Regions from separate parts of the Streptomyces sp. 1222.5 genome, predicted to be linked through region 1. Evidence: riboswitches for the same ligand, from Rfam matches in the RefSeq annotation. Region 1 holds a riboswitch; the other holds the start of a gene.
What was found. A riboswitch is a leader RNA that binds a small molecule or an ion and turns the genes downstream of it on or off. The one in region 1 is predicted to bind ZMP and ZTP.

Region 1 (8,641 bases):
CCACGGAACTGCCGAAGACGTACTCCCGCAGCTTGCGCCACACCCCGTCGGCGCCCTGCTCGTAGAGCGCGAACCCGGTGCAGGGCCACTCGGCCTCGAAGCCCGCCAGTTCCTCGAAGGCGCGGTCCATCGCCGCGTCGTCGATGCCGTGCGCGACCGTGACGTGCGGGTGGTACGGGAACTGCAGCTCGCGCGCGACGGGCCCGGAGGCGTCGCGCACCCGCTGCTGAAGCCAGGTGCAGTCCTCGGCGCCCTGGACGATCCGGACGTAGACGACCGGGGAGAGGGGCCGGAACGTGCCCGTGCCGGACAGCCGCATCGGGAACGGCCGGCCGGCCGCGGCGACCGCCGCGAGGTGGGCGTCGACGGCCGGCAGACCGGTCGCGTCGACCTCGGTCGGCGGCAGCAGCGTGACGTGCGTGGGGATGCCGTGAGCAGCGGCGTCGCCGAAGCCCGCGCGCCGCTCCTGGAGCAGGCTGCCGTGAGGCTCCGGGACCGCGATCGACACTCCGATCGTTACGGTCCCCACGTCGTCTCCTGTCGTCGCGTCTGTTGTGTTCTCAGTCGTCCGGCTATCGACTGTACGGCCATGACCGTCCCGTGGGCAGGCGCAGCGGAAGTGATGTGCAGCGCTCCGCCCGTGCGGACGTGTGTGCGGTCGTACGCCTCGCCGGCGTTCAGTGCTTCGCCGGAAGGAAGCCCACCCGCTCGTACGCCTGCGCCAGGGTCTCCGCGGCGACCGCGCGGGCCTTCTCCGCGCCCTTGGCGAGGATCGAGTCGAGGGTCTCGGCGTCGTCCAGGTACTGCTGGGTGCGCTCGCGGAACGGCGTCACGAACTCGACCATGACCTCGGCGAGGTCCGTCTTGAGCGCGCCGTACATCTTGCCCTCGTAGTCCTGTTCCAGCTCGGCGATCGTCCGGCCGGTGAGCGTGGAGTAGATGGTGAGGAGGTTCGACACGCCCGGCTTGTGCTCGGCGTCGTAGCGGATCACGGTGTCCGTGTCCGTGACCGCGCTCTTGACCTTCTTCGCCGTCGCCTTCGGCTCGTCGAGGAGGTTGATGAGGCCCTTCGGCGTGGACGCCGACTTGCTCATCTTGATCGACGGGTCCTGAAGGTCGTAGATCTTCGCCGTCTCCTTGAGGATGTACGGCTTCGGGACGGTGAAGCTCTGGCCGAAGCGGCCGTTGAACCGCTCGGCGAGGTCGCGGGTCAGCTCGATGTGCTGGCGCTGGTCCTCGCCGACCGGCACCTCGTTGGCCTGGTACAGCAGGATGTCCGCGACCTGGAGGATCGGGTACGTGAACAGGCCGACGGAGGCCCGGTCGGCGCCCTGCTTGGCGGACTTGTCCTTGAACTGGGTCATGCGGGAGGCCTCGCCGAAGCCGGTGAGGCAGTTCATGACCCAGGCGAGCTGGGCGTGCTCGGGGACATGGCTCTGCACGAAGAGGGTGCAGCGGTCCGGGTCGAGGCCGGCGGCCAGCAGCTGGGCGGCGGCGAGCCGGGTGTTGGCGCGCAGCTGGGCCGGGTCCTGGGGAACCGTGATCGCGTGCAGGTCTACGACCATGTAGAACGCGTCGTGGGTCTCCTGCAGGGCCACCCACTGGCGGACGGCGCCGAGGTAGTTGCCGAGGTGGAACGAGCCTGCGGTGGGCTGGATTCCGGAGAGCACGCGGGGTCGGTCAGTGGCCATGTCCACCATTCTCTCAGGTATCGGGGCCCGGTTCGGAACTGGTCGGGAACAGCGGGCCTTCGTCAGGGCGCGTCCCGCGCCGGCGCTCGCCCTCGGTCCCGGTGCCGACGCGCCGCGCGGCGGCCCGGCGCAGTGCCGGGCCGCCGCGGGAGGAGCTGGAGGAGCCTCGTCAGGCGAGGTCGATCTCCGGGTAGAGCGGGAAGCCGGCCACGAGGTCGGTCGCCCGGCGGGAGATCTCGTCCGAGACCTTGGGGTCGAGGACGTGCTGGGCCTTGGAGGGGGCGCCCTTGCTGGTGGTGCCCGGCTCGGTGGTGGTGAGGACGCGGTCGATGAGACCGGCGACCTCGTCCATCTCCGCGGTGCCGAGACCACGGGTGGTCAGGGCGGGGGTGCCGATGCGGATGCCGGAGGTGTACCAGGCGCCGTTGGGGTCGGCGGGGATGGCGTTGCGGTTGGTGACGATGCCCGAGTCCAGGAGGGCGGCCTCGGCCTGACGGCCGGTGAGGCCGTAGGAGGTGGTGACGTCGATGAGGTTGAGGTGGTTGTCCGTGCCGCCGGTCACCAGGGTGGCGCCGCGCCGCATGAGGCCCTGCGCCAGGGCGCGGGAGTTGTCGACGATGCGCTGGGCGTAGTCCTGGAAGGCGGGCTGCCGGGCCTCGGCGAGCGCGACCGCCTTGGCGGCCATGACGTGCGGGAGCGGACCGCCGAGCACCATCGGGCAGCCGCGGTCGACCTGGTCCTTGAGGGAGTCGTCGCACAGGACCATGCCGCCGCGCGGGCCGCGCAACGACTTGTGGGTGGTGGTGGTGACGATCTGGGCGTGCGGGACCGGGTCGAAGTCGCCGATGAGGACCTTGCCGGCGACGAGACCCGCGAAGTGGGCCATGTCGACCATCAGGGTCGCCCCGACCTCGTCGGCGATCTCGCGCATGATCCGGAAGTTCACGAGCCTCGGGTAGGCGGAGTAGCCGGCGACGATGATCAGCGGCTTGAACTCGCGGGCCTGGGCGCGCAGGGCCTCGTAGTCGATGAGGCCGGTGGCCGGGTCCGTGCCGTAGGAGCGCTGGTCGAACATCTTGCCGGAGATGTTCGGGCGGAAGCCGTGGGTGAGGTGGCCGCCGGCGTCCAGGGACATGCCGAGCATGCGCTGGTTGCCGAAGGCCCGGCGCAGTTCGGCCCAGTCGGCCTCGCTCAGGTCGTTGACCTGGCGGACGCCGGCCTTCGCCAGGAAGGGCACCTCGACCCGGTCGGCGAGGACGGCCCAGAAGGCGACGAGGTTGGCGTCGATGCCGGAGTGCGGCTGGACGTAGGCGTGCCGGGCGCCGAAGAGCTCGCGGGCGTGCTCGGCGGCCAGGGCCTCCACGGTGTCGACGTTGCGGCAGCCGGCGTAGAAGCGGCGGCCGACGGTGCCCTCGGCGTACTTGTCGCTGAACCAGTTGCCCATCGCGAGGAGGGTCGCCGGGGAGGCGTAGTTCTCGGAGGCGATGAGCTTGAGCATCGCGCGCTGGTCGGCGACCTCCTGGCCGATGGCGTCGGCGACCCGCGGCTCGACGGCGCGGACGACGTCGAGAGCGGCGCGGAAGGCGGTGGACTCGGTGGAGAGATGCTGCTCTGGCATGGGGACCTCCGGACGTGGCGTTCGGCGTGTTCGGTTCGGCCCAGGCGCACGGCACTCATTCGTGCTCGGGCCGCTCCCCGATGGTCGGTCCCATCCCAGCGCGCCAGTCACGGCCCGCTGATCAGCCTACCCGGCGGGCCGGAGCCGTGAGATCCCGCGTCCACCATGCGAGCGAGCGCGGGAAGGAGGCGACCGGCGCGTCCGCGGGAGGCCGTGAGGTCAGTGCAGCGGGATGTCGGTGCCGTGCTCGGCGGCGGGGCGGGGGCCGAGGATGCGCCGGTCGGACTCGCGGATCGCGACGTCGTTGATGCTGGCCTCGCGGCGGCGCATCAGCCCGTGCTCGTCGAACTCCCACAGTTCGTTGCCGTAGGAGCGCCACCACTGCCCGTCGGCGTCGTGGCACTCGTACTGGAAGCGGACGGCGATCCGGTCCTCGTGGAAGCTCCACAGGCTCTTGCGCAGCGCGTAGTCGAGTTCGCGCTCCCACTTCTCGGTCAGGAAGGCGACGATCTCCTCCCGGCCGGTGAGGAACCGGTCCCGGTTCCGCCAGACCGAGTCCGGTGTGTACGCCAGGGCCACCCGGTGGGGGTCGCGGGTGTTCCAGGCGTCCTCGGCCGCCTGCACCTTCTGGCGGGCGGTCTCCAGGGTGAACGGCGGGAAGGGCGGACGGTCTTCGGGCACGGCGGCCTCCTCATGTCGAGAACGAGCGTTCTCCATCGATGCGGCTAACATAGAGAACGATCGTTCTCAGAGTCAAGGAGCACGCCGATGCCCGCCCCGATCACCGAGGAACAGACCCGCCTGGACCGGGCGGCGCTCCTGGACACGGCGGAGGCGCTGTTCTACGCGCACGGCATCCAGGCCGTCGGGATGGACCGGGTCCGCGAGGCGTCCGGACTGCCTCTGAAGCGGATCTACCGGCTGTTCGCGACCAAGGAGGACCTGGTGGTCGCCGTGCTCCGGCGGCGCGACCGGCGCTGGCGCGAGAGCCTGACCGCCCACGTGGAGGGCGTCCGGGACCCGCGGGAGCGGGTGCTCGCGGTCTTCGACTGGCTCGCCGGATGGTTCGCCGAACCCGGCTTCCGCGGCTGCGCCTGGATCAACGCCTTCGGCGAGCTCGGCTCGTCGTCCGAGCCGGTGCTCGCCGAGGTGCGGTCCCACAAGCAGGCCTTCCACGACCAGCTCGCGGCCTGGGTGCGGGCCACCGGGGTACCGGTGGCCGAGCCGGTGTTCCTGCTCGCCGAGGGTGCCGTCGTCACGGCCGGGCTCAGCGGCGATCCGGCGCCCGCGGCGCACGCCCGCACGGCCGTCGAGACGCTGCTCGGGAGCGGCGGAAACCGCTGAGACACCCCGCCGGGGGCCGTCGCCCGGCGTCGGTCCCCGTCCGTTAGAGGATCACGTGGGGCAGGAAGCGGGCGTACTCGTCGGTGATCAGGCCCGAGGACTCGCGGATGCCGAGGCCTGCCGACTCGTCGCGGACGACCCAGGCGCCGAGGACCACGTGGTTGCCGTCGAAGGCGGGCAGCGGGGCCAACTGCTGGTAGCAGCAGGGTTCTTCGCGGAGCACCGCGGGCCCGCCGGGCGGGTGCACGGTGACGCCCTCGCCCTCGCGGCCGAGGAGGGGCTTGGAGACGTAGCCGGCCGGCCCGGCCAGCTCGCGCGGGCCGTCGAGGTAGGCGGGGAGGAGGTTGGGGTGGCCGGGGTACAGCTCCCAGAGGACCGCCAGGAGGGCCTTGTTGCTCAGGAGCATCTTCCAGGCCGGTTCGATCCACAGGGTGCTGCCGGTGCCGCCGCCGTTGTCGAGGGTGTCCAGGACGTGCCCGCCGAAGGAGTCCGTGGTGAGCCACTCCCAGGGGTAGAGCTTGAAGATGCCCCGGATGAAGCGGAGCCGGTTGTCGACGAAGCGGCCGGAGAGGGTGTCCCAGCCGATCTCCTCCATGGAGATCCAGTCGGTGTCGAGGCCGGCCTGCTCGGCGGTCTCCTTGAGGTAGGCGACCGTCATCAGGTCCTCGCCGAGTTCGTCGGCGGAGGAGTGCGCGAAGTGCAGGGGGCTGCCGGGCGGCAGCAGCGCGGCCTGCGCGCGCCAGGCGTCGACGAGGCGTTCGTGCAGGGAGTTCCACTGGTCGGCGCCGGGGAACCGGTCCTCCATCCAGAACCACTGCGGCGAGGCGGCCTCCACCAGGGAGGTCGGGGTGTCGGCGTTGTACTCCAGCAGCTTCGCCGGTCCCGTGCCGTCGTAGCGGAGGTCGAACCTGCCGTACAGGGAGGGGAGTTCGGCGCGGCGGTGCCAGGCCTCGGTGACCGCGGCGGCCACGCGCGGGTCGGTGATGCCGAGGTCGGCGAGGCGGTCCTTCGCCACGATGTGCCCGGCGGCCGCCAGGCACATGCCGTGCAGCTCCTCGACGGTCTCCTCCAGCGCCTCGACCTCGTCGAGGGTGAAGACGTAGTAGGCGCTCTCGTCCCAGTAGGGGCGCAGCGAGCCGTCGGGGTGACGGGTGAGCGGATAGACGAGTCCCTGCTCCTCGACGGTCCGCTGCCAGCCGGGGCGGGGTTCGATCGTGCGGCGTTCCATCTCGTGTGCCCGGCTCAGCCGCCGGAGCCGCCCTTGCCGCCGCCGAAGCCCCCGCGGTGGACACCGCCGCCCGAGCCGCCGCCCGAGCCCTTGCCGGGCTTGGTGAAGGAGCCGTCGCCCACGAACGAGCCCTTCTTCGTGCCGCCGTAGTACCAGGTGCCGTGCGAAGAGGACTTGGTGGACTTGCAGTTCTTGTCGGAGACGACCTTGTAGCCCTTGCCGTAGGTGTAACTGTCGCGGTCCACGCAGCGCTTGTCCGGGTCGGACGACGAGCAGGCGGTCAGAGCGGTCGCCAGCAGGCCCATGCCGCCGAGGACGACCGTGCCGGACCGGAGCCGCCGGCGCGTGCGTGGCTGTGCTGTGCTCATGTCTGCGTCTCCCCCGTGTGTCGGCCGGCCGGTGCCGGTTCGCTGCGGGCCAGCCTAGGCACCGGTGGCACCGGCCGGGCAGGGGGGGCCAGGGAATTCCCGCTCCCCTAGAGTCGCTTCGTGCTGTTTGGAATGGTGTGCGCCCTCGGCGCGGCGGTCTGCTTCGGAACCGCGACGGTGTTGCAGGCGGTGGCCGCCCGGGAGGCGGCCGCCGAGGGGGACGGCGGCGGTGACGCGGCGCTGCTGCTGCGGGCGCTGCGGCAGTGGCGGTACATCGCCGGGCTGGCGCTGGACGGTCTGGGCTTCCTGCTCCAGATCGCGGCGCTGCGGTCCGTGCCGATCTACGCGGTGGGCGCGGCGCTGGCGGCGAGCCTCGCGGTGACGGCCGTGGTGGCGGCGCGACTGCTGCGGGTGCGGCTGAGCGGGCTGGAGTGGGCCGCCGTGGGGGTGGTGTGCGCGGGTCTGGCGATGCTCGGGCTGGCCTCGGGCACCGAGGGCGACGAGCAGGGCCCGCACTGGCTGCCGTACGCGATGGTGGCGGCCGCGGTCGGCGTGCTGCTGCTCGGCGCGATCGGCGGGCGGCTGACCGGCCGGACCCGGGCGCTGCTCCTCGGACTGGGCGCCGGGTTCGGGTTCGGAGTGGTGGAGGTGTCGGTACGGCTGATCGACTCGCTGCGTCCGGCGGACCTGTTCACCGACCCGGCGGCGTACGCCCTGCTCATCGGCGGCGGTGCCGCGTTCCTGCTGCTCACCTCCGCCCTGCAGCGGGGCTCGGTGACGACGGCCACGGCCGGCATGGTGATCGGCGAGACGGTCGGCCCGGCGGCGGTCGGCGTGGTGTGGCTCGGCGACCGCACCCGGGAGGGTCTGGCCTGGCTGGCGGTCCTGGGCTTCACGGTGGCGGTGGCGGGCGCCCTGCTGCTGGCGCGGTTCGGCGAGGCACCATCGGCGGAGGGCGCCCCGCGGCCGGACGAGGCCTGAGCGCGGCCCGCCGACGACTACGGCAGCACCCGGCACAGGGCCTCCAGAGCGGCCCCCCACGCGCTGTCCGGCGGGGTGCCGTAGCCCACGACCAGCGCGTCCAGGTGCTCGGTGACGGCCTGCGGATGGCGGTGGTGGGCCAGGCCGTGCAGTGCCAGTCCCTGCCAGAGGGCGGCCTGGACCACCGACTGTTCCGTGCCCGGGGGCAACCGCAGCACGGCGTGCAGCCCGGCCGCGATCCCGGTCACCCGCACGTCGGGCGCATGCTCGGCCACCGCCGCGGCGAGGGCGTCGCGGCGGCGCCGGTACCGCAGCCGCGAGGACCGGACGTGGCGGTCGTACGCGCCGGAGGTGAGGAACTCGGCGAGAGTGAGCTGTTCCAGCACGCCCACCGTGTCGGTGCCGCCCTTCGCCGCGGCCGCCTCCTCGGCCAGGGACGGCGGAAGCACCATCCAGCCCAGCCGCAGTCCGGGCGCAAGGGACTTGCTGGCGGTGCCGAGGTAGACGACCCGCTCGGGATCGAGTCCCTGGAGGGCGCCGACCGGCTGGCGGTCGTAGCGGAACTCGCCGTCGTAGTCGTCCTCCAGGACCAGTCCGCCGGTGCGCCGTGCCCGGTCCACGACGGCGGCCCGCCGGTCGGGGTGCAGGGCGGTGCCCATCGGGAACTGGTGGGCGGGCGTCAGCAGCACCGCCCCGGCGTCGCCCGACGGCTCCGGGTCCGTGCCGAGTGCGTCGTACGGCAGCGCGGGGGTCGCGAGCCCGGCGTCCCGCAGCAGCCGCCGGTGCGGGGCGAGGCCGTACGACTCGACCGCCACCGTCCGCACGCCGCGGGCCCGCAGCACCCGGCCGAGGACGGTCAGGGCGTGCGAGAAGCCCGCGGTGATCAGCACGGTCTCCGGGTCGGCGCGGACACCGCGGGCGCGGGCGAGGTAACCGGCGAGGGCGGTGCGCAGTTCGGGCCGTCCGCGCGGGTCGCCGTAGCCGAGCGCGTGGTAGGGGGCGGTGTTCAGGGCGCGGCGGGCGGCCTTGAGCCACTCGGCGCGTGGGAAGGCGGCGAGGTCGGGGGTGCCGGGGACGAGGTCGTGGGTGGGGCGGCCGGGGTCCCGGCGCCGGGATGCCGTCGGTCCGGCGGCGGGCGGAGGCGGGGTCGTCCGGCGCGGTACGGCGGACGCTCCCGCGGCCACCCGGGTGCCGGAGCCCTGCCGGGCGGTGAGCCAGCCCTCCGCGACCAGGTCGGCGTAGGCCTCGGCGACGGTGTTGCGGGCGATGCCGAGGTCGGCGGCGAGGGACCGGGAGGAGGGCAGCCGGGTGCCGGGGGCCAGGCGACCGGTGCGGACCGCGTCCCGCAGCGCGTCGGTCAGGCGCCGGCGCAGGCCGCCCGGACCGGCCGGTTCGAGGTGCAGGTCGACGC
Region 2 (8,641 bases), 2.4 Mb from region 1:
CGCGGTGCGCTCGGCCTCCGGCAGGTCCCGGTCGGTGACCAGGACCCGGCCGCCCTCTTCGGCGAGCCGCCGGGCGACGGCGGCGCCGATGCCGCGGGCGGCGCCCGTGACGAGAACTCCGTGTCCCGCGAAGCGGGTGTGATCGGTCATGGGGCGACCGTACGGCCCCCGAGGGCGCCGTATCACGGGAACCGGTGGACCCCGCGGCTCACCGGTAACCGGTGACGTCGGCCGGCTTGCCCGCGTCCTGCACCTCGACCAGGTACCGCCAGGCGTCGGGGCGGCTGCCGTCGAGGTCGGTGAAGCCGTAGACCCGCGCCAGCCCGCCGCTGGAGAGCGACTGCCCGTTGAAGCGGGCCACGTCGGGGTCGGCGGCGAGCGCGGCGACGGCGCGGCCGGTGAAGCGGGGGGTCTCGGAGACGGCGAAGTGCGGTTCGCGGTCGAGGGCTTCGCGCCAGTTGTCCTCGCGGACGCCGAACGCCTCCAGCATGATCTCCGAGCGCATCCAGCCCGGTGTCAGGGCCACGGCCGTGGCACCGCGCGGGCCGAGCTCGTGGCCGAGGGCGAAGGCCATGCGCAGGACGGAGGCCTTGGCGAGGTCGTAGAAGAAGTTCACGCGGTAGGTGTCGCGGTTGTACTCGGCGGTGCCGTCGGTGACCTCCACGACCAGTCCGCCGGGCCGGCGCAGCAGCAGCGGCAGGGCGTGGTGGCTGGTGATGGCGTGGGTCTCGACGGCGAGACGGAGCAGCCGGAGCCCGTTGTCGAGGTCGTGCTCCCAGACGGGGGTGTCCCACGCGAAGAGCTTCTCGCCGCCCCAGATGTCGTTGACGAGGACGTCGAGCCGGCCCTGCTCGTCCGCGATGCGCTCCACCAGGGCCCGTACGGCGGATCCGTCCAGATGGTCGACGGGTACGGCGATGCCCCGGCCGCCGGCCGCGGTGACGAGGTCGGCGGTGTCCTCGATCGTCTCGGGGCGGTCGTACTCCGAGCGGCGGGCGCGGGTGCTGCGTCCGGTGACGTAGACGGTGGCGCCGGCCGCGCCGAGTTCGACGGCGATGCCCCGGCCCGCGCCCCGGGTCGCCCCGGCGACCAGCGCCACCTTGCCCTGTGGTTCGTCCGACATGTCCGGCCTTCCGTGCGGTACGACTGCTGTCGTCCTCCACTGTCGCGGGAAAGCCGGACATCTCCTGTCGCCTTTTCCGGCGGGCCTAGTGGCCGCGCTTGATCCATTCCTCCAGGTGGGGGGCCTCGGCGCCGATCGTGGTGGGGTCGCCGTGGCCGGTGAGGACCTTGGTCTCCGGTGGCAGGGTGAGGAGGCGGTCGCGGATGGAGTCGATGATCGTCGGGAAGTGGGAGAAGGAACGACCGGTGGCGCCCGGGCCGCCCTGGAAGAGGGTGTCGCCGGTGAAGACGGTGCCGAGGCCGGGGTCGTACAGGCAGACGGCGCCCGGCGCGTGCCCGGGGGTGTGCAGGACGGTCAGGTCCGCGCCCGCGGTCTCCAGGACCTGGCCGTCGGCGAGGTGCCGGTCGGGCTCGCGGTCCGGGTGGGTCATCCGCCACAGCGGCAGGTCGTCTGGGTGCAGCCAGATGGTGGCGCCGGTGAGGTCGGCGAGGGCGGGGGCCGCGTCGATGTGGTCGTTGTGCGCGTGGGTGCACACGATGGCGGACAGGCGCCGGTCGTCGACGGCACGGGCGATCGCCTCGGCGTCGTGGGCGGCGTCGATGACGATCACCTCCCGCTCGTCGCCGACGATCCACACGTTGTTCTCGACGTCCCAGGTGCCGCCGTCCAGGCTGAACTGGCCCGAGGTGACGAGGCGTTCGATGCGGACGGTCATCAGAGAACCACCACCGAGCGCAGCACGTCGCCCTGGTGCATCCGCTCGAACGCCTTCTCCACCTCGTCCAGTTGGATCGTCTCGGTGACGAACGCGTCCAGTGGCAGCCGGCCCTGCAGGTGCAGGTCGACGAGCATGGGGAAGTCACGGCTGGGCAGGCAGTCGCCGTACCAGGAGGACTTCAGGGAGCCGCCGCGGCCGAAGACGTCGAGCAGGGGCAGTTCGAGCTTCATCTCGGGCGTGGGGACGCCCACGAGGACGACGGTGCCGGCGAGGTCGCGGGCGTAGAAGGCCTGCCGGTACGTCTCGGGGCGGCCGACGGCCTCGATGACGACGTCGGCGCCGAAGCCTCCGGTGAGTTCGCGGATCGCCTCGACCGGGTCTGTCGTGCGGGAGTTGACGGTGTGGGTGGCGCCCAGCGTGCGGGCCTTCTCCAGCTTGCGGTCGTCGATGTCCACGGCGATGATCCGGGACGCGCCGGCCAGGTACGACCCGGCGACGGCCGCGTCACCGACACCACCGCAGCCGATGACGGCGACCGAGTCGCCGCGGCCGACACCGCCGGTGTTGATGGCGGCGCCGATCCCGGCCATCACCCCGCAGCCCAGCAGTCCGGCGACCGCCGGGGAGACGGCCGGGTCGACCTTGGTGCACTGTCCGGCGGCCACCAGCGTCTTCTCGGCGAACGCGCCGATGCCGAGGGCCGGGGAGAGTTCCTGGCCGGTGGTGGCGAGCGTCATCTTCTGCGAGGCGTTGTGGGTGTTGAAGCAGTACCAGGGGCGGCCGCGCAGACAGGCCCGGCAGGTGCCGCACACGGCACGCCAGTTGAGGACGACGAAGTCCCCGGGCGCCACGTCGGTGACGCCCTCGCCGACCGACTCCACGACACCGGCGGCCTCGTGGCCGAGCAGGAAGGGGAAGTCGTCGGAGATGCCGCCCTGCTTGTAGTGCAGGTCGGTGTGGCAGACGCCGCAGGCCTGTACCCGTACGACGGCTTCGCCGGGCCCGGGGTCCGGCACCACGATCGTCTCGACCCGTACGGGCTCGTCCTTCCCCGGTGCGATCACGCCGCGTACTTCCTGCGCCATGGCCTGGCCCCTTCCTTCGACATGCCTTACCCGCCGACCCTACGCGCTGTCGATCTGCGGGCGGGACGGACCACGACGACGGACGTGGATCTTTCCGGTCGCCGGCTCCGGAGCGCCCTGCCCTCCGGCACCCCTGGGGCGCTGAACCCGGGGCGCCCCACTCGGTGTTCGCGCCCCCTCGGCGGGCGGAAACGGCGGGGGCCGCCCCGGTCGGGACGGCCCTGCTGCCCGGGTGCGGGCTCAGTGGATGGGGATGGCCGAGGCCAGGCCGAGCACGGGCGCGGCGGGGGCGAGGACCTGCTCCACCTGGTTCAGTTGGTTCAGCTCCCGGAGGTGGTTGAGCGCCTGGAGCTGCTGGGAGACCCGCGGGATCTTCGCCTGGTCCTGCGCGGGGACACCGCTGACGGCCAGCGAGTCCAGCGTGTTCACCGCGCCGAGCTTGTCGACCAGCGGGGCGCCGCCGGCCGCGTTCGCCGACGATGCGGCGAGGCCGGTGATACCGGCGGCCAGGGCGACCGCGGCGGCGATGCGTCGTGTTGAGATCATGCCTTCAGCAACGGTTCCGGGGCCCGGCCGGACACGGGCGGCGGGCCGCGCTCACCCGTGAGGCGGAGCACCCGTTCTGCGCTTGCCGAGGCCGCCGGGCCGGAGGAGTCTCGGAGGTGAGGCCCGCGCGTCCCGTTCCTCATCGGGCCGCGGGCGCCTGAAGGAGGTCACCATGGGCACCGCGACAGGCCGCGCCTTCGACGCCGAGACGCTGCGCCGGGGCATCGAAGGGAACACCGGGAACACCCTTCTGTCCCTCTACGCCGACGACGCGGAGATCCGTATCGTCGACCACAACCACCAGCCGAGCGAGCCCACCGTGCTGCGGGGCCGGGGCCAGATCGCCGAGTTGCTGGACGACATCTACAGCCGCGACATGACGCACAAGCTGGAGCAGTGCGTCGTGCAGGGCGACCACGCCGCGTTCAGCGAGTCCTGCCAGTACGGGGACGGCACCCGGGTCATCGCCGAGTCGATGGTCACCCTGCGCGACGGCAAGATCACGAACCAGCTGCTCATCCAGGCCTGGGACGAGTAGGAGCGGCCTGGCATGGCAGGCGGCGCGAGGAGGATCGCCAGGGTCCAGGTCAGCACGCGAGTGACCTGGACCCTGTCGGCCCGGGCGGTACTCGGCCGGGTGCCCCGCACCCGTACGCGCCGCGGAGCGCCGGCCCTCACGGTGCGGCTGCCGGTGTCGGCCGCGCTGGTCCGATCGGTGCTGGAAGGCATGCGCGCGCGTCCTTCGCTGCCGCGTGGCCCGAGGGGACGGCGGACCCGGCCGCGCTGAGCGGGCCACCGCGCCGAGCGGCCCGCCGCCACGGACGGGGCGGATCGCGCCGACGGGGCGGCTCCCCCCGTCACCCGCTCGGTTACGCTGTACCCGGCCGTGACTGGCGCTGAGGTGGAGAACCACCGGGGAGCGGCCTTCGGTGGATGCCGCGCGCCTGGGCGAGGAGAGTCGATCCAGCTCAGGAGTGTGCAGCATGACCCAGGCCCGTCTGATGGACGGTACCGCCCTCGCCCGCCGCATCGTCGAGGACACCGCGAAGAAGGCCGCCGACCTCACCGGGCGCACCGGCAGCGCGCCGTGTCTGGCGACCGTGCTCGTCGGCGAGGACCCGGCGTCCGTGACGTACGTCCGCATGAAGCAGAACCGCTGCCGGACGGCCGGGATCGAGTCGCGCCACGTGGCTCTGCCCGCGGCCACGACCACTGCCGAACTCGTCGCCACGCTGCGGGAATTGTCCGCCGATCCGGGGGTGCACGGCATCCTGCTCCAGCATCCGGTGGGCGACCACGTCGACGAGCGCGCGGCGTTCGAGGCGATCGCCCCGGAGAAGGACGTCGACGGTGTCACCTTCGCCTCCTTCGCCACGATGAGCTTCGGCCTGCCCGGCTTCGTCTCCTGCACGCCCGGCGGGATCGTGCGGCTGCTCGACGAGTACGGCGTCGACCCGGCCGGGAAGCGGGCCGTCGTGGTGGGCCGCAGCGCGATCCTCGGCAAGCCGGTGGGCATGCTGCTGCTGGCCCGGGACGCCACGGTGACGTACTGCCACTCGCGCACCCGGGACCTTTCGGCGGCCGTCCGCGAGGCGGACATCGTCGTCGCCGCCGTCGGCCGCCCGCGGCTGATCCGCGGGCAGGACATCAAGCCCGGCGCGGTCGTGATCGACGCCGGCTACAACGCGGGGAACGTCGGCGACGTCGACTTCGACTCGGCCGTGGAGCGGGCCTCGCTGATCACGCCGGTGCCGGGCGGTGTCGGTCCGATGACGATCGCCACGCTGCTGGAGCAGACCGTCGACGCCGCCACCCGGCAGCTCGGGGTGTGATCAGCGCATCCAGGCGCTGTAGGCCATGACGTCCCCGGCCTTCACCCCGTACTCGGGGTCGTCCTCGGTGTAGGTGTCCTCCATGCCGAGGACGGCTCCGGTGCGCGGTTCCAGGACGAGCATGTGGCGGATGCCGCGAGCGTCGTAGGCGTACGCGTGGCCGGGGCGGCCCAGGCGGTCGGTCACCTCGCCGACGGGGCGCAGCCCACCGGTCTTCGCGAACAGGTGGACGAGGGCCGCCGACTCGCGGGCGCCGAGGGTCCAGTGGTCGAGCAGTTCCGCGGTGGCGTCGAGGAGTTCGGCGGTGCTCAGTGGAGCCGTGCTCCTGTCGGTCCCAGGGCGGACGACCTCGGTCAGGTAGGCGCTCAGCGCCGCCGCGGTGTGCGGTGGGGGCGCTTCGGGCGGGGCGTCGCTCCACATCGGCGGGTAGGTGGTCCGGCTGATCACATGGCCGTCCGCCACCTCGTGCGGCGCGTCGCCCTGGTCGGTGAGGACCGGCCTGCCGGGGCGGCGCGGGTCGGTCGCCACGACCAGTTCGGTGTGGGTGGCGTCCGCGCGCCAGCGCACCACGCGCTCCTCGGGGAGGGTGACGGGGGGCTTGTCGTCGCTCATGCCGAGGCTCCACGACTGCACGTGCGTCCCCTTGCGCAGGCGTGGGGAGCCGCCCGAGGCGGCCGCGTCGGCGAGGGCCGTCATGTCCGTCAGGGGCACGGGCGCGGAGTGGGTGCGGACGGTCAGCGGGCGGGGCGCGGCGACGGCCCGCGGGGTGCCCGCGCCGCCGAGCACGGCGTCGAGGGCGAGTGCGAGGACGACGGCGGTGGCGGCCAGGCCCCAGACCAGCCGGACGCGCGGGGGGCGGCCGGCGGGTGCCGGAAGCGGCCGGGCCCACGGGCGCGGAAGAAGGCGGCCGGTAGGTGCGGCAAGCGGCTCCTCCGTCATCAGTCGCGTGAGCTGCCGCTCGGCACGGTCGTCGAGCGGCCCCTCGCCGAACCGGGGGTGGTCGGCCGGCACCGGGTCGGCGCGGTGGAGGAGTTCGAGTTCGTCAGCCATGTCCGTGGTCCTTGCACAGGGTCGCGTCGGCGGGGACGGGAGTCGGCGCGGGCCGGCCTTCGGGCGGGTCGGACGGGGCGGGGCCCGGCCGGTCGATCTCGGCCCGGAGCCGGCGCCGTGCCCGGTGCAGGCGCATCGTCGCCGCGCGCCTGCCGCAGCCGAGAGCGACCGCGATCTCCTCGGCGCCGAGTTCCTCCCAGGCGGCCAGCCGGAGTATCTCCCGGTCCGCCGGGGACAGCCGGTCCAGGGCCTCGTGCACCCAGGCGCCCGGGGCCTCGGCGTCGGGGCTGTCCACGATGTGCCGGCCGTGCGCGGCCTCGTCGTTGCCGAGCCGGTCCACCAGCCGGCGCCGCCGCCCGTAGCCGCGTACCGCGTTCGCCAGGCAGTTGCGGGCGACCCCGTACAGCCAGGGCAGCGGTGAGGCCGGCAGGTCGGCCCGGCGTCGCCAGGCGACCGTGAACACCTCCGCCACCACTTCCTCCACCTCGCCGGTCCGCCCCTGAAGCCGCCTCGCGACATAGCGGCTGACCGCCCAGTAGTGCTCGCGATAGGCAGCGGCGAAGATCTCGTCGTTGCTCATGTTCGGTTCGTGTCCGGCACGGCCGGGATCGTCACACCCTTCTTCCGTGATGCTCCTCGCGTCGTCCGAGTGTGACGCGTGGGCGGGGCGCGGACACAGGCGGGGCGTGAAGAGGATCAGAGACACCAGGGCCGTACAGTGGCTCACCACCACCGATCACAAGACGATCGGGACGCTCTATTTGGTCACCGCGTTCGGGTTCTTCCTGTTCGGTGGTGTGCTGGCGCTGTTCATGCGCGCCGAGCTGGCCCGGCCGGGTCTGCAGATCATGTCGAACGAGCAGTTCAACCAGGCGTTCACGATGCACGGCACCGTGATGCTGCTGATGTTCGCGACGCCGTTGTTCGCCGGTTTCGCGAACTGGATCATGCCGCTGCAGATCGGCGCGCCCGACGTGGCGTTCCCCCGGCTGAACATGCTGGCCTACTGGCTCTACCTGTTCGGCTCGCTCACCGCTGTGAGTGGTTTCCTCACGCCGCAGGGCGCGGCGGACTTCGGCTGGTTCGCGTACGCCCCTTTGTCGGACGCGATCCGGAGCCCGGGTCTCGGCTCGGATCTGTGGATCATGGGTCTGGCCTTCTCCGGCTTCGGCACCATCCTCGGCGCCGTCAACTTCATCACCACGATCATCTGCATGCGCGCGCCCGGCATGACCATGTTCCGCATGCCGATCTTCGTGTGGAACGTGCTGCTGACGGCCGTCCTGGTCCTGCTGGCCTTCCCGGTCCTCGCGGCCGCGCTGTTCGCCCTGGAGGCGGACCGCAAGTTCGGCGCCCACGTCTTCGACGCCGCCAACGGCGGCGCCCTGCTGTGGCAACACCTCTTCTGGTTCTTCGGCCATCCAGAGGTGTACATCATCGCGCTGCCGTTCTTCGGCATCATCTCCGAGGTCATCCCGGTCTTCTCCCGCAAGCCGATGTTCGGCTACATGGGCCTGATCGCGGCGACCATCGCGATCGCCGGTCTGTCCGTGACGGTGTGGGCCCACCACATGTACGTCACCGGCGGAGTGCTGCTGCCGTTCTTCTCCTTCATGACGTTCCTCATCGCCGTACCGACCGGCGTGAAGTTCTTCAACTGGATCGGCACGATGTGGAAGGGCTCGCTGTCCTTCGAGACGCCCATGCTCTGGGTGATGGGATTCCTCGTCACGTTCGTCTTCGGCGGTCTGACGGGCGTCATGCTCGCCTCACCGCCCATCGACTTCCACATCTCCGACTCCTACTTCGTGGTGGCGCACTTCCACTACGTGGTGTTCGGCACCGTCGTCTTCGCGATGTTCGCCGGCTTCCACTTCTGGTGGCCGAAGATGACCGGCAAGATGCTGGACAAGCGCCTCGGCAAGATCACGTTCTGGACGCTGTTCACCGGCTTCCACGGCACGTTCCTGGTACAGCACTGGCTGGGCGCCGAGGGCATGCAGCGCCGGATCCCCGACTATCTGGCGGCCGAGGGGTTCACGACGCTCAACACGGTGTCCTCGGTCTTCTCGTTCCTGCTCGGCGCGTCCCTGCTGCCGTTCTTCTACAACGTCTGGAGGACGGCCCGGTACGGCGAGCGGGTGGAGAGCGACGACCCCTGGGGCTACGGCCGTTCGCTGGAATGGGCCACTTCCTGCCCGCCGCCCCGGCACAACTTCCGCACGCTCCCGCCGATCCGCAGCGAGTCCCCGGCCTTCGACCTCCACCACCCGGAGATCCGGGCCCG

Region 2: it holds a riboswitch for ZMP and ZTP, as region 1 does, so the genes downstream of both, BLW57_RS05390 (bifunctional 5,10-methylenetetrahydrofolate dehydrogenase/5,10-methenyltetrahydrofolate cyclohydrolase) here and BLW57_RS16050 (glycine hydroxymethyltransferase) in region 1, are expected to answer to the same signal.

Annotation. Positions count from the first base shown of each region.
Region 1 covers NZ_FNSZ01000001.1:3,588,974-3,597,614, forward strand. The annotation lists gene BLW57_RS16040 (2'-5' RNA ligase family protein) at 1-529, opposite strand, end outside; gene trpS (tryptophan--tRNA ligase) at 678-1,691, opposite strand; gene BLW57_RS16050 (glycine hydroxymethyltransferase) at 1,861-3,309, opposite strand; ZMP/ZTP riboswitch at 3,341-3,430, opposite strand; gene BLW57_RS16055 (nuclear transport factor 2 family protein) at 3,529-3,990, opposite strand; gene BLW57_RS16060 (TetR/AcrR family transcriptional regulator) at 4,078-4,653, shown strand; gene BLW57_RS16065 (glutathionylspermidine synthase family protein) at 4,697-5,881, opposite strand; gene BLW57_RS16070 (hypothetical protein) at 5,896-6,249, opposite strand; gene BLW57_RS16075 (DMT family transporter) at 6,382-7,230, shown strand; gene BLW57_RS16080 (MocR-like pyridoxine biosynthesis transcription factor PdxR) at 7,248-8,641, opposite strand, start outside.
Region 2 covers NZ_FNSZ01000001.1:1,184,583-1,193,223, forward strand. The annotation lists gene BLW57_RS05355 (SDR family NAD(P)-dependent oxidoreductase) at 1-150, opposite strand, end outside; gene BLW57_RS05360 (SDR family oxidoreductase) at 209-1,123, opposite strand; gene BLW57_RS05365 (MBL fold metallo-hydrolase) at 1,209-1,838, opposite strand; gene BLW57_RS05370 (S-(hydroxymethyl)mycothiol dehydrogenase) at 1,838-2,926, opposite strand; gene BLW57_RS05375 (hypothetical protein) at 3,167-3,472, opposite strand; gene BLW57_RS05380 (nuclear transport factor 2 family protein) at 3,645-4,010, shown strand; ZMP/ZTP riboswitch at 4,349-4,429, shown strand; gene BLW57_RS05390 (bifunctional 5,10-methylenetetrahydrofolate dehydrogenase/5,10-methenyltetrahydrofolate cyclohydrolase) at 4,456-5,304, shown strand; gene BLW57_RS05395 (CU044_5270 family protein) at 5,305-6,354, opposite strand; gene BLW57_RS05400 (RNA polymerase sigma factor) at 6,347-6,934, opposite strand; gene ctaD (aa3-type cytochrome oxidase subunit I) at 7,041-8,641, shown strand, end outside.